Regions from separate parts of the Serratia montpellierensis genome, predicted to be linked through region 2. Evidence: predicted binding sites of a transcription regulator. Region 2 holds the regulator's gene; the other holds the start of a gene.
What was found. The regulator PurR, encoded in region 2, represses purine synthesis genes. The targets are predictions, from matches to a motif close to CANGCAAACGTTTGCNTG.
Positions count from the first base shown of each region.

Region 1: purL (phosphoribosylformylglycinamidine synthase) is a predicted target of PurR. The motif match lies at 2,992-3,009, and genes of this name have one in related genera.

Region 1 covers NZ_VOSN01000019.1:90,989-98,330, reverse strand. The annotation lists gene purL (phosphoribosylformylglycinamidine synthase) at 1-2,900, opposite strand, end outside; gene mltF (membrane-bound lytic murein transglycosylase MltF) at 3,176-4,636, shown strand; gene tadA (tRNA adenosine(34) deaminase TadA) at 4,637-5,143, opposite strand; gene FUU19_RS20355 (DUF2157 domain-containing protein) at 5,261-6,313, shown strand; gene yfhb (phosphatidylglycerophosphatase C) at 6,362-7,018, opposite strand; gene FUU19_RS20345 (PTS transporter subunit EIIC) at 7,022-7,342, opposite strand, start outside.
Region 2 covers NZ_VOSN01000022.1:361,270-368,611, forward strand. The annotation lists gene punC (purine nucleoside transporter PunC) at 1-776, opposite strand, end outside; gene punR (DNA-binding transcriptional activator PunR) at 900-1,844, shown strand; gene purR (HTH-type transcriptional repressor PurR) at 1,841-2,866, opposite strand; gene cydH (cytochrome bd-I oxidase subunit CydH) at 3,191-3,280, shown strand; gene sodB (superoxide dismutase [Fe]) at 3,324-3,920, opposite strand; gene FUU19_RS23985 (C40 family peptidase) at 4,119-4,937, opposite strand; gene FUU19_RS23990 (Grx4 family monothiol glutaredoxin) at 5,354-5,701, shown strand; gene rnt (ribonuclease T) at 5,770-6,453, opposite strand; gene gloA (lactoylglutathione lyase) at 6,533-6,940, opposite strand; gene nemA (alkene reductase) at 7,277-7,342, opposite strand, start outside.

The DNA.
Region 1 (7,342 bases), on a different contig from region 2:
ACGAAACGATCGCCGGCCTGCACGCTGCCGATGTGATGCACGTTGTCGGTCAGACCGTGCTGCGCGAACGCCTGCTTCACGTCGTCGAGACGTTCAGCGCTCACCTGGATCACCGCGCCCAGCTCTTCGTTGAACAGTACCGCCAGCGCATCGTCGCCGAGGCCGTCGAGATTGACGTCTACGCCGCAGTGACCGGCGAAGGCCATCTCCGCCAGCGTCACCAGCAGACCACCGTCGGCGCGGTCGTGGTAAGCCAGCAGCGCTTGATCGGCCACCAGCTGCTGCATGGCGTTGAAGAAGCCCGCCAGCTGCGCAACGTTGCGCACGTCGGCCGGTTTGTCGCCCAGCTGGCGATAAACCTGCGCCAACGCGGTGGCGCCCAGCGCGTTATGGCCGTTGCCCAGGTCGATCAACAGCAGCGCGCTGTCGCCCTTATCGGTGCGCAGCTGCGGCGTCACGGTGTGGCGCACATCCTCCACGCGGGCGAAGGCGGTGATGACCAGCGACAGCGGCGATGTCATTTCGCGCTGTTCATTGCCTTCCTGCCAGCGGGTTTTCATCGACATGGAGTCTTTGCCCACCGGAATGGTGATGCCCAGCGCCGGGCACAGCTCTTCGCCCACCGCTTTCACCGCTTCGTACAGGCCGGCGTCTTCGCCCGGGTGGCCGGCGGCGGCCATCCAGTTGGCGGACAGCTTCACGCGCTTCAGGCTGCCGATTTCCGTGGCGGCCAGGTTGGTCAGCGCTTCCCCGACCGCCAGGCGGCCGGAGGCGGCGAAGTCCAGCAGCGCCACCGGCGCACGTTCGCCGAGCGACATCGCTTCGCCGTAGTAGCTGTCCAGGCTGGCGGTGGTCACCGCGCAGTCGGCTACCGGGATCTGCCACGGGCCGACCATCTGGTCACGCGCCACCATGCCGGTAACGGTGCGATCGCCGATGGTGATCAGGAAGGTTTTCTCCGCAACGGCCGGCAGATGCAGCACGCGTTTCACCGCGTCGGCCAGCGTGATGTTCTCACGCTGCACCGCCTCGCCATGCGCCTGCAGGCGGGTAACGTCGCGGGTCATTTTCGGCGTCTTGCCGAGCAGCACGTCCAGCGGCATGTCGATCGGCTGGTTGTCGAAGTGGCGGTCGTTCAGCGTCAGGTGCTGTTCTTCGGTCGCTTCGCCGATCACCGCATAAGGTGCGCGCTCGCGGCGGCAGATCTCGTCGAACTGCGCCATCTGCGCCGGGGCAATCGCCATCACGTAACGTTCCTGCGATTCGTTGCACCACACTTCCAGCGGGCTCATGCCCGGCTCGTCGTTGAGGATATCGCGCAGCTCGAAGCGGCCGCCGCGGCCGCCGTCGCTCACCAGCTCCGGCATGGCGTTGGACAGGCCGCCAGCGCCGACGTCATGGATAAACAGGATCGGGTTCTGGTCACCCAACTGCCAGCAGCGGTCGATCACTTCCTGACAGCGGCGCTCCATTTCCGGGTTGTCGCGCTGCACCGAAGCGAAGTCCAGATCGGCATCGGACTGACCTGACGCCATCGACGAGGCCGCGCCGCCGCCCAGGCCGATATTCATCGCCGGGCCGCCCAGCACCACCAGCTTGGCGCCGACGGTGATTTCCCCTTTCTGCACGTGATCGGCACGGATGTTGCCGATGCCGCCCGCCAGCATGATCGGTTTGTGGTAGCCGCGCAGCTCAACGCCGTTGTGGCTGTTGACGCGCTCTTCATAGGTACGGAAGTAGCCCAGCAGCGCCGGACGACCGAATTCGTTGTTGAACGCCGCGCCGCCCAGCGGGCCTTCGGTCATGATATCCAGCGCGGTGACGATGCGTTCCGGCTTGCCGAAATCCTGCTCCCACGGCTGTTCAAAGCCGGGAATGCGCAGGTTGGACACCGAGAAGCCGACCAGGCCGGCCTTCGGCTTGGCGCCGCGGCCGGTAGCCCCCTCGTCGCGGATCTCGCCGCCGGAGCCGGTCGCGGCGCCCGGCCACGGTGAGATCGCCGTCGGGTGGTTGTGGGTTTCCACTTTCATCAGGATGTGCGCGTCTTCCTGATGGTAATCATACGTGCCGTTGTCCGGCGCGGCGAAGAAGCGACCGACCTGCGAACCTTCCATCACGGCGGCGTTGTCTTTATACGCCGACAGCACATAGTCCGGCGTCTGCTCATAGGTGTTCTTGATCATCTTGAACAACGATTTAGGCTGCTGTTCGCCGTCGATGATCCAATCGGCATTGAAAATCTTGTGGCGGCAGTGCTCAGAGTTGGCCTGCGCGAACATATAAAGTTCGATATCCGTCGGGTTGCGCCCCAAACCGGTAAAGGCATTCAGCAGGTAGTCGATCTCGTCCTGCGCCAGCGCCAGGCCGAGCCGGAGGTTGGCCTGCTCCAGCGCGGTGCGCCCTGCACCCAGCACGTCGACCGACTGATACGGCGCCGGCTGATGGTGCGCGAACAGCTGTTCGGCCTGTTGCAGCTCGCTAAAGACGGTTTCCATCATGCGATCGTGCAGCAGCGCGGCAAGCTGGCGCCACTGGGTTTCCGTCAGCTCGGGTGCCTTGACGTAGAACGCCAGGCCGCGCTCCAGGCGCACCACCTGCTGCAGACCGCAGTTGTGGGCGATGTCGGTGGCTTTGGAAGACCAGGGAGAAATGGTGCCCGGACGCGGCGTGACCAGCAACAACCGACCTTCGGGAGCGTGTTCGGCGAGAGAAGGACCGTACTTGAGCAGCCGCTGAAGTTTGGCGTGTTCTTCGGCACTCAGCGGTGCGCTGACATCGGCAAAGTGGACGTACTCGGCGTAGATATCACTGACGGGCAGGTGAGCGTCCTGGCAGCGGGACAGCAGTTTGGTAATGCGAAAAGCCGATAAAGCGGGCGAACCACGCAGAATTTCCATAATCAAAGTTCTCTCGTCTTCGAAGCGACGGATAAGACGCTTCATTGGGCGCAACAGGGGAAAACGCGCGTCATTATAGAGAATCCTCGCCGCCGACGAAACCGTTTGCGTAGGGATTATTGATAAAAGCGTGCCGCACCGTCGAATTGTCATAACGTGTCAATAAAGTTGCACACTGGCGTTTTGTTGCGCAAAATGCCCCCCGCACTGGTGATTTAACCATGAGAAAAGTCGCGGTTGTCGTCGCCGGTGTACCTGTGCCACCACTGGATAACTATTTGAAACGTCTTAAAATAAACTACATCCTCATCGGCGTTGTCACCCTGCTTCTGGCTCTCGCGCTGTGGCCCAATATTACCTGGCGCAGCGGCCAGGGCGGGCAACTCCAGGAGATCATCTCCCGCGGCGAGTTGCGTATCAGCACGCTGAATTCACCGCTGACCTATTTCAACACCAAGCAAGGGCCGGGTGGGCTCGACTACGAACTGGCCAAGCGCTTCGCCAACTACCTCGGGGTAAAGCTGGTGGTGATCCCCCATCAGAACATCAATGACCTGTTCGACGATCTGGACGACGATGACGCCGACCTGCTGGCGGCAGGCCTTATCTACAACCAGGAGCGCCTCAGCCGCGCACGCACCGGCCCCGCCTACTACTCCGTTTCCCAACAGCTGGTGTACCGGCTGGGCACCCCGCGGCCAAAAGGCTTCGCCGACATTAAAGGCAAGCTGGCGGTCGCCTCCGGTTCTGCGCACGTCAGCACGCTAAAGCAGCTCAAACAGGATAAATACCCGGATCTCGCCTGGGAAGCCTCCAGCGATCTCACCTCCAAAGAGCTGCTGGAGCGGGTTGCCGACGGCAAGCTGGACTACACCCTCGGCGATTCGGTGACCATCGCGCTGCTGCAGCGCATCCATCCGCAGTTGGCGGTGGCGTTCGACGTCACCGACGAAGAGCCGGTCACCTGGTATCTGAAACGCGACGGCGACGACAGCCTGTACGCGGCGATGCTGGACTTCTACAGCCAGATGGTAGACGACGGCACCCTGGCGCGGCTGGAAGAGAAGTACCTTGGCCACGTCGGCAGCTTCGACTATGTGGACACCAAAACCTTCCTGTCGGCCATCGATTCGGTGCTGCCCAACTTCCGCCCGCTGTTCGAGAAGCACGCCAACGAGATCGACTGGAAGCTGCTGGCGGCCATCGCCTATCAGGAATCGCACTGGAATCCGCAGGCCACCTCGCCCACCGGCGTGCGCGGCCTGATGATGCTGACCCGCGCCACCGCCGACGGCCTGGGGGTCAACGACCGCCTCGATCCGGAAGAGAGCGTTCAGGGCGGCGCCCTTTACCTGCAGCGGCTGATGGCCAAGGTGCCGGACAGCGTGCCGGAAGACGAGCGCATCTGGTTCTCGCTGGCGGCCTACAACATGGGCTGGGGCCACATGCTGGACGCGCGCAAGCTGACCAAGACGCAAAAAGGCAATCCGGACAGTTGGGTCGACGTCAAACAGCGCCTGCCGATGCTCAGCCAAAAACGCTACTACCCGCAGTTGACCTACGGCTATGCGCGCGGGCGTGAAGCCTACAACTATGTAGAAAATATCCGCCGCTACCAGGTCAGCCTGGTGGGCTATCTGCAGGAAAAAGAGAGAAAGGCGACGCAAGCGGCCGCCGAGCAGGAGGCGTTGGGGAAAGGCTATCCGACGGTGATGCCGGAACTGGCGCTCAACTACTGATTATTCCGGCTTATCCGCCGCCCGCTGCGCCAGCCTGAGCGCTTTTTTTTGTTCGCGGCGCAGGCGGAAGAAATTGCTCAGGGTGGCGGCGCATTCGTCCGCCAGCACGCCCGAGACGATCTCCACCTGATGGTTCATGCCCGGATGGCGCAGAATGTCCACCAGCGAACCGGCCGCGCCGGTTTTCTCGTCGGCGGCGCCATACACCAACCGACGGATACGGCTGTGCACCATCGCACCGGCGCACATCACGCAGGGCTCCAGCGTGACGTACAGCGTGGCATTCAGCAGGCGGTAGTTTTGCAGCACCGCGCCGCCCTGGCGCAGCGCCATGATCTCGGCGTGTGCGGTAGGATCGTGTCGGCCAATCGGGCGGTTCCAGCCCTCGCCGATGACCTGATTGTCCAGCACCAGCAGCGCACCCACCGGCACCTCGCCCTCTTCCTGCGCGCGCAGGGCCAGCTGCAATGCCTGACGCATCCAGTACTCATCATTATATTCAGTCATCGCATAATTCCTCGTGCGCTTTTGCGGCGGGCATTATACACACTAGCCTCCCTTTGTCGTAGCCGCCCGCCAATGGCTATACTGGCCAAATCAGCGTGTGATTCAGGGACAAGAAGCATGAAACTCAGTAAAAAGAACGCCACCGTGGTGCGCAAGGCGCTGGACGGCTGGGTTGGGGAAGGCGCCTTGACGCCCGAACAACGGCAGCAACTGCTGCAGCATGTGGACGTGCAGCCTTTCGACTGGCGGCGGCTGGCGCGCTATGCGTTTCTCGCCGCGCTGGCCTCGCTGCTGATCGCCGTCACCAGCCTGTTCGCCGACAGCGAACTGCTTGCATGGCTCAGCGGACTGTTCCGCTTCGACGCGCCGGTGCGCATGGCGATCGCCGGCGTACTGGCGGCGCTGGCCTACGTCTGGGCGCTGCGTCGCCGCCGGCGCCACCCGGAAAAACGCTACGGCAACGAGGCGGCGCTGTTTGTCGCCGTGTTGCTTACCGCCTGCGCCTTATGGCAGTTGGGGGTCTGGCTGGATAACGGCAGCGGCCGGGTTTCCGTGCTGCTGCTGTTCGCCGCGCTGCTGTACGGCGCGATCGGCTGGTTCAGCCGCTCCGGGCTGGTGTGGTGGTTCGCCCTGCTGTCGCTCGGCAACGCCTTCGGCGCCGAGACCGGTTACCTGTCCGGTTGGGGGGCCTACTGGCTCGGCATGAGCTACCCGATTCGCTTTATCGCCTTTGGTGCAGTGCTGATCGCCGCCGCGTTGCTGCTGCGGCCGCTGTTGGCGCAGCGCGGTCTGCAGCGGGTGTCGCTGGCGATGGGCCTGCTGTACCTGTTTATCGCCCTGTGGCTGCTGTCTATCTTCGGCAACTACGGCGATCTCGACAGCTGGTACAGCGCGCGCCAGATCGAGCTGTTCCACTGGAGCCTGCTGTTCGGGCTGGCTGCCCTCGCCGCCATCTGGCTGGGGTTGAAGCATGACGACACCATGCTGCGCGGCTTCGGGCTGACCTTCCTCGGCATTAACCTGTATACCCGTCTGTTCGAGTTTTTCTGGGACAGCATGCCGAAGGCGGTTTTCTTCGTGCTGCTCGGCCTGAGCCTGTGGGCGCTGGGGCATTATGCGGAGAAGATTTGGCAGCTGGGGCGCAAGCCGCACGACGTGACCGACGACTGATCGCGGTACCGACAAAAAGCAATAAGGGCGGGATCCCCCGCCCTTGATTTATTCCAGCTGTTGCAGCTCGCCCTGCTTGCTTACCCGCCAGCGGTGCTCGCAAAAGAACAGCAGCGGATTATCCTGCTTACTGTCGCTGTAACCGCTGTATAGCTTCAGCGGCGCACCGAGCCGTTGCTCCAGCTGCACCACTTTCTGCTCCCCCAGGCAACGCAGGGTCAAGACCCAACCGCCGCAGCGGCGCGTGATGCGACTGCCGATCAACCGCACCCGCGGCAGAAACGCCGAATCGCGATACACCTGCTCCACCAGCCGTTCCGGCGAGCCGGTAATCAGCCACACTTCGGCATCGTGCTCCTCCAGGTACTGCCGCAACCGCATTTGCACCACCGGAAATGCGGTCACCTTCTGGCGAAAGGCCTCGATAAACTGCCGCTCCAACGCCTTCAGCGTCGCTTCGGAACGCCCGAAAGTGATCGCCCACAGCAGCAGGCTCATCGGCCAACGCGCGGCGCGCCCCAGCAGCAGCAGCGCCAGGCCGATCGGCAGCAGCAGCGGTATCACCAGCAACAGGTTCAGCGGCAAACGGCGCAGCAGAAAGCGCAAGAAACTGCCGAACATATCCTCCTGATGCAGGGTGCCGTCCAGATCGAAAAAGACCACGCGGCGCCCCTCTGCGGCCGATGGTTGCTGCTTGTCGCTCAAACGCTACTCCTCGGGATCGTTGAACCCCATCATCCAGGTGAAGAGAAAACCGGCGATAATCGTAATCAGCATCCCCGCCAGATACAACATCACCTTACCTGAGACGATGGTCAACGCCAAAGGCAGTCCCGAAATGCCGAAGGTGATGACCGTCGCCACCTTCCAGTAGCTGATGAGCGCACCGCCGACCGCACCGCCGAGGCAGGCGCCGATAAACGGCCGGCCCAGCGGCAGCGTCACCCCGAAGATCAGCGGCTCGCCGATGCCGAGAATGCCGACCGGCAACGCCCCTTTGATCACCTTCTTCAGCCGCGCGTTGCGGGT
Region 2 (7,342 bases):
TAGCCCCCCAGCAGAAAAGCCAGCGTTTGCGGCACATAGCTCAGACCGATGTCGCTCGGGCCGTAGCCCATATCACCGAGGATGAACGGCGAGCCGGTCAGCCAGGCAAAGAAGCCGGCCGAGCAGGCGGCGTACATGGCGACGTTGCCGCTGAACACCGGGGATTTCAACAGTTGCCAGAAGCTGACGCCGTTTTTTGGCGCATCGGCGGTGGGTTGCGTTTTGGCGCGATCTTTGAGCAACAGCGTCGGCAGCAGCAGCAGGGCGGTGATGGCCAGCAGCACGGCGAAGATCGCACGCCAGCTGGCGTGGTTCAGCAGCCAGGCGCCCAGCAGCGGCGCCAGCGCCGGCGACAGCGCGACCAGCGGCATGATGGTGGCGAATACGCGATTGGCCTGGCCTTCGCGATAGCGGTCGACCACCAGCGCTTGCCAGATGGCGGCGGCGGAGCAGACGCCAACGGCCTGGATAAAACGCAGGATCCAAAGCTGCACGGCGTTCTCCACCCACAGCATGCCCAGGCAGCCGACGGCGAACAGCGTCAGGCCGATCAATAATACCGGTTTGCGGCCCAGGCGGTCGGAGAGCGGCCCCCACAGCAGCTGCGCGAAGGCGAAGCCGGCCAGGAAGATGCTCAGGCTGGCGCTGACCGCGCCGGCGGAAATTTGCAGTTCCTCCCGCATGGCGCCAAAGGCGGGCAGGTACATATCGGTCGCCAGATAACCCAGCATGCTCAGGCCGGCGAGATAGAACATAAAACCAAAGGAATTTCGCATGGTATTTCTCGTTAATATTTTAGTGTCGCAGGTTTTTAGCGCCGGCCAGTGTATCCGGCTGGATCTCTGCTTGTGAAACGGTAATATTTGCAAAGTGCTGTTAAAAAAATTGAAGGCAAAGCGATGTGGTCTGAATATTCTCTTGAAGTGGTCGACGCGGTGGCGCGTACCGGCAGTTTCAGCGCGGCGGCGCAGGAGCTGCACCGGGTGCCGTCGGCGGTGAGCTACACGGTACGGCAGCTGGAACAATGGCTGGCGGTGCCGCTGTTTGAGCGGCGTCACCGTGATGTGGAGTTGACGCCGGCCGGTGCGCTGTTTATCAAGGATGCGCGAGTTGTTATCAAAAAAATGCTCGACACCCGCCGCCACTGTCAGCAGGTGGCCAACGGGTGGCGCGGCCAGCTGAATATCGCCGTGGACATCATCGTCAAACCGCAGCGCAGCCGCCAGCTGGTGCTGGATTTTTACCGGCATTTCCCCGATGTCGAACTGATGTTGCAACCCGAGGTGTTTAACGGCGTGTGGGATGCGTTAGTGGACGGCAGAGCGGACATGGCGATCGGTGCCACCCGCGCGGTGCCGGTCGGCGGCGGCTTCGCCTTTCGCGACATGGGGTATATGAACTGGCTGTGCGTGGTCAGCCCACAGCACCCGCTCGCGCAACTGGCAGGGCCGCTGAATGACGATCGGCTTAGGCCGTACCCTGCGCTTTGTCTGGAAGACACTTCGCGCAATCTGCCCAAGCGCGTCACCTGGACGCTGGATAACCAGCGGCGGCTGGTGGTGCCGGACTGGACCTCGGCGCTCGACTGTCTGTGCGCCGGGTTGTGCGTCGGTATGATGCCGGCGCATCTGGCGCTGCCGCGGGTGCAGCGCGGTGAGTTGAAGGCGTTGCAGCTGCAGCAGCCGTTTCCCGCCAGCCCGTGCTGCCTGACCTGGCAGCAGGATAAACCGTCACCGGCGATGAGCTGGCTGCTGGCGTATCTGGGCGATGGGGAGACGCTGAATCAGGAGTGGCTGAGCGAGGCGAAGCCGGAAGCCGCGCAGGCTTCCGGCGCGGGGGATTAGCGGCGGTAGTCGATGAACGGCCCGTCGGCGACCGAGCGGCGTTCGATCAGCTTCGGATGCACTTCGATCACCTGCGACTCTTCGCGCTTGCTGATGATGCGATCCAGCAGCATGGTGAAGGCCATTTCGCCCAGGCGCTCTTTCGGCTGGTGAATGGTGGTCAGCGCCGGGGTGAAGTAGCGGGCGTTGCGCACGTTGTCGTAGCCGATCACGGAAATATCCTGCGGCACCCGCAGGCCCAGCTCGTCGGCGGCGCAGATGGCACCCATCGCCATGATATCACCGCCGCAGAATACCGCGGTCGGCCGCTGTTTTTGCGACAGAATTTGGTGCATCGCCTTGTAGCCGGACTCCGGCTCGAAGTCGCCCTGGACGATCCACTCTTCGCGAATGTCGATATGCGCTTCCTGCAGCGCCTTCATAAAGCCCTGGTGACGGCCGCCGCCGGTGTTGCGCGACAGCTGGCCCGGAATGGCGCCGATCTCGCGGTGACCGCGTTCGATCAGGTAACGGCCGGCCAGATAGCCGCCTTCGAATGCGTTATCGATGATGGTGTCGGTGAAGTCGCCGCGCGCGGCGCCCCAGTCCATCACCACCATCGGGATGTTACGGTAGTCTTCCAGCATGCCCAGCAACTGATCCGGGTACTCGGAGCACATGACCAGCAGGCCGTCGACGCGCTTTTGGGCCAGCATCGCCAGGTAGGCGCGCTGCTTGTCCAGATTGTTGTGCGAGTTGCACAGGATCAGGGTGTAGCCTTTGCTGTAGCAGCTGTTTTCCACCGCTTCGATCACTTCGGCAAAGTAGGGGGCTTCGCTCGAGGTGGCCAGCAGGCCGATCGATTTGGTGTGATTGACTTTCAGGCTGCGCGCCACGGCGCTCGGCGAATAGTGCAGCTCTTTAATGGCGGCCCACACGGCCGCTTTGGTCTCTTCGGCGACGAAACGAGTCTTATTGATGACGTGCGAAACGGTGGTGGTGGAAACGCCCGCGCGTTTGGCCACATCTTTAATCGTTGCCATGTAAGGAATGACTCCTGAACTCACATGTTTACAGCATGTAAGTGTGATGTTAATCGTTTGCCTACGTAGATCCTTCTCCAGAGAAGCGAAAACTGAGTTTTTAGTGTGTTGAAGTCTTCAGCGCTTAATCAGGAGGGGCATGGATGCCGGTACGCAGTTGTGAACTGCGAATTTTGTCGCATATTGAACAAAAGTGGAAGAGGTAATCGAGATTATAAACCGGGAAATGATAACAAGATTTTATCGGCGAACTGTGGGAAAATGATTTGACGTACTAATTGTGCGCCTTTTATCCTTAGGAAAGCCTATTTTAAAGGAGTTGTCATGGATACCGAATTGAAGATGTCGCTGTTCACTACCGTCTGCGCGTTGGCGGTCATTATCGCTTTCAGCTTCGTTGCCGCGTTGAATTGATTTCCCGCCGGCGATAAAAAAGGCGCAGCCTGGCTGCGCCTCATCACCTCAGAACCTGGCGTAAGCGCAGGTTTTCCGCTGCGAAGGTCCAGTTGACCAACGCCCAGAAGTTTTCCAGGTATTTTGGACGCGCATTGCGGTAATCGATGTAATACGCGTGTTCCCACACGTCAACTGTCAGCAGCGGTTTGTCTTCACCGGTCAGCGGGGTGGCCGCGTTGGAGGTGTTGACGATCGCCAGCGCGCCGTCCGGTTTTTTCACCAGCCAGGTCCAGCCTGCACCGAAGTTTTTCACTGCGGCATCGGTGAACTGCTCTTTGAACGCAGCGAAAGAGCCGAAGGATTTGACGATCGCCGCCGCCAGTTCGCCCTGCGGTTCACCGCCGCCCTGTGGTGACAGGCAGTGCCAGTAGAAGGTGTGGTTCCACACCTGCGCGGCGTTGTTGAAGACGCCGCCGTTAGAGGTCTTGATGATCTCTTCGAGCGATTTGCCCTCGAACTCGCTGCCTTTCACCAGGTTGTTCAGGTTAACCACGTAGGTGTTGTGGTGCTTGCCGTAGTGGTATTCCAGGGTCTCGGCGGAGATGTGCGGCTCGAGCGCGTTTTTCTCATACGGTAATGCAGGTAATTCAAACGACATTGCTTCCTCCTTTACAGCGCCATTCGCTTCCCGCCGGGCGAGAATCATATGGGCCGTTTTTTATTGTGGTCATTCAATCTTAACAATTTTCGTCATAAAAAACAGGAAGAAAAGCGAGAAATGCGCGTGGGGCGGTGCGATGGGCGATAGCTTGAGCAGGCGGTTGCGACCAGGGCCGCAACCGCGCAAAACAGGGAATTAACGGATAGTTTTCGGCGTCACTACGCGGCGTGCGCCGATGTAGTGGTTTTGCCAATAGTCGTTATCGAGCTGGCTGATGCGGATCTCTTCGCCGGTGCGCGGCGACTGGATGAATTTGCCGTTGCCGAGGTAGACGCCAACATGGTCCGCCACGCCGCGGTTGTTGATGCGGAAGAACACCAGATCGCCGCTTTCCAGTTCGCTTTTCTTGATCGGCGCCGCATCGCGCAGGTGATACATCTCGTTGGCGGTGCGCGGCATCTTGATTTTCACTACGTCTTTGTAGGCGTAATAGATAAGGCCGCTGCAGTCGAAGCCGGTGCGCGGCGAGCTGCCGCCCCAGCGGTAAGGTTTGCCCATCTGGCCCATCAGCTTGGCCATCGCGGTTTGTTTGGCGTGTTGGTAGCGTTTTTTGTGGGCGGGACTGAGTTTCAACGGCTTTTCTTCACGCGCCAGTTTGGCGGTGGCCATACCGGCTTCGCGGTGGCGGCCATAGCCTTTTTTATAGCCCTTTTTCGGCGGGGTAACTTTAATCTTGGCTGTTTTCTGCGCTTTGGCCTTGGGTTTGGCGCTGGCGATCTTTTTCGCGCTTTTCTCGCTTTTCGCCTTGGCGGTCTTGGCTTTTTTCTCGGGAGCCGTCACTTTGGCTTTTTTAGCGGCTTTGTCCGCTTTCTTTTTTCTGCGGTCATCGGGCCGCGCTTCATTAGCATGGCTTTTACGCTGCTCGGCGGCAACACGCGCCTGTGGCGCAGCGTGCGCCAAATTGAAGAAGAGCTGCGTAAACAGCAGCGCAAAGAGCGTAAGAATTAAACGCATGTCGACGTCACCAACCTTGGCCCCGAAACGGATATCGAAAGAGTTACAGTATTCCCGAATTTCGCCATATAAAACAGCGAAGAACTCATAAATAATAATCCATATTGTGAGAAAACGTTAATGACATTTTTTTTGGTTTAAAATCAGCCCGTTAATGTATGAAAAAACGCCAGGGGGCGGCGGCGGATATAATTAAGCCGCGTCGTCATCGCGGCGCAATATATTAGTGAAATGGTCGGATTAAAAATGTTATTCTCAACGTATGTTTTGACCGGAATGACGTGGCCGGTGAAACGCGATCGGCGGCGGGCGAATATCCTTGCAAAAGATGGCGTTTTCTTGCGACTGTTCCAGCCGCTACAATAGCCCGCGTGATGCATGTTGTAGCCATGAAATGTGGCTTGAGGAAGCAATAAATGACGACGACACTTGAAAAAATTCAGCACCAGATCGCTGAAAACCCGATTCTGCTGTACATGAAAGGTTCGCCAAAGCTGCCGAGCTGCGGTTTCTCTGCACAGGCTGTGCAAGCGCTGTCCGCCTGCGGCGAGCGTTTCGCCTACGTGGATATTCTGCAAAACCCGGACATCCGCGCCGAGCTGCCAAAATACGCCAATTGGCCTACGTTCCCACAGCTGTGGGTAGACGGTGAGCTGGTCGGCGGTTGCGATATCATCATCGAGATGTATCAGCGCGGCGAACTGCAGCAGCTGATCAAAGAAACGGCAGAAAAGTATAAAGCGCAGGAAGACCAGCAGTCTTAATCGACAGGCTTGCGGTTATCGCGTATCGGGCGGCGCCAGTGCAAACTGGGCCGCCTTTTTTGTTGGGCTTATTCGGCGAGATCGCCGGCGGGCAGCGGCCAGCCGCCGAGGCGTTTCCAGCGGTTAACCAGCTCACAAAACAGCAGGGCGGTTTGTTCGGTGTCGTACAGCGCGGAGTGTGCCTGGCTGCTGTCGAACGGCATGCCGGCGGCGATGCAGGCTTTCGCCAGTACCGTTTGGCCCAGCACCAGACCGCTCAGCGCGGCGGTATCGAAGGTGGCGAACGGATGGAACGGGTTGCGCTTCAGGCCGGCGCGTTCGGCCGCGGCCATCAGGAAGCTGTGATCGAAGTTGGCGTTGTGCGCCACGATAATGGCCCGATTGCAACCGCGATCCTTGAGCCCTTTGCGCACCGCTTTGAAAATGGCGTGCAGCGCGTCGTATTCGCTGACCGCGCCGCGCAGTGGGTTGTGCGGATCGATGCCGTTAAACGCCAACGCTTCCGGCTGCAGGTTGGCGCCCTCGAAAGGCTCCACGTGGAAGTGCAGGGTCTCGTCCTGCTGCAGCCAGCCATCTTCATCCATTTTCAGCGTGACGGCGGCGATCTCCAGCAACGCATCGGTATTGGCGTTGAAGCCGGCGGTTTCAACATCTATTACTACGGGATAAAACCCACGAAAACGACCACTCAGGGCGTTAAGATCACTTTTTTCGGCCATCAGTTTCTTATCTTCATCGAATGCAGCGCGCATTATGGCAAATTTTGCGCCCGGTTGCAGGCGCTATCGCGCGGAGAATCAGCAGGGCGCCAGCGCGCCCTGAAGGGGAGGCTTAGTGGCCGAGGCCCTGACCGGCGTGTTTGTTTTCGATCAGCTCGATTTTGTAGCCGTCCGGATCTTCGACAAAGGCGATTACCGTGGTGCCGCCCTTCACCGGACCGGCTTCGCGGGTGACCTTGCCGCCTGCGCGGCGGATGCTGTCGCAGGTGGCGGCAACGTCGTCCACGCCCAGCGCCAGGTGGCCGAAGGCGGTGCCCATGTCGTAGCTGTCGGTGCCCCAGTTATAGGTCAGTTCGATAACCGCACCTTCGCTCTCTTCCGTATAGCCGACGAAAGCCAGCGAGTATTTGTACTCCGGATTTTCGCTGGTGCGCAGCAGGCGCATGCCTAATACCTTGGTATAGAAGTCGATGGCGCGTTGCAGGTCACCGACGCGGATCATGGTATGGAGTAAGCGCATAATTCCTCTGGATTGACTGTGCCGTGGCAGACGGCGGGTGGATTGAAGCACAAGCGAGTATAGCCTTGTCCCGCAAGGGAATTCAACGTGACGATTGAGTGACAATGTCACCTATTGGCTTCGCGCCGAGGGTGTCTAAATATTGATCGAGTGTACCGATCGATACGAAGTAATTGATCTGCACAATCAATTATCAATTCCTCACGTAACCGTGTAGAAATTGAACTGCAGCATAACCAACACCAGGGAACCCCGGCCCGCCTTGTGCGGGCCTTTTTGCGCGTGGCACATAAAAAAACGGCCAGGCGGTTGCGTGGCCGTTGGAGTCAGGACGAGTTACTTCGCCAGAAACGGATAGTCGGTATAGCCTTCGGCGCCGCCGCCATAGAAGGTTTCCGGCTT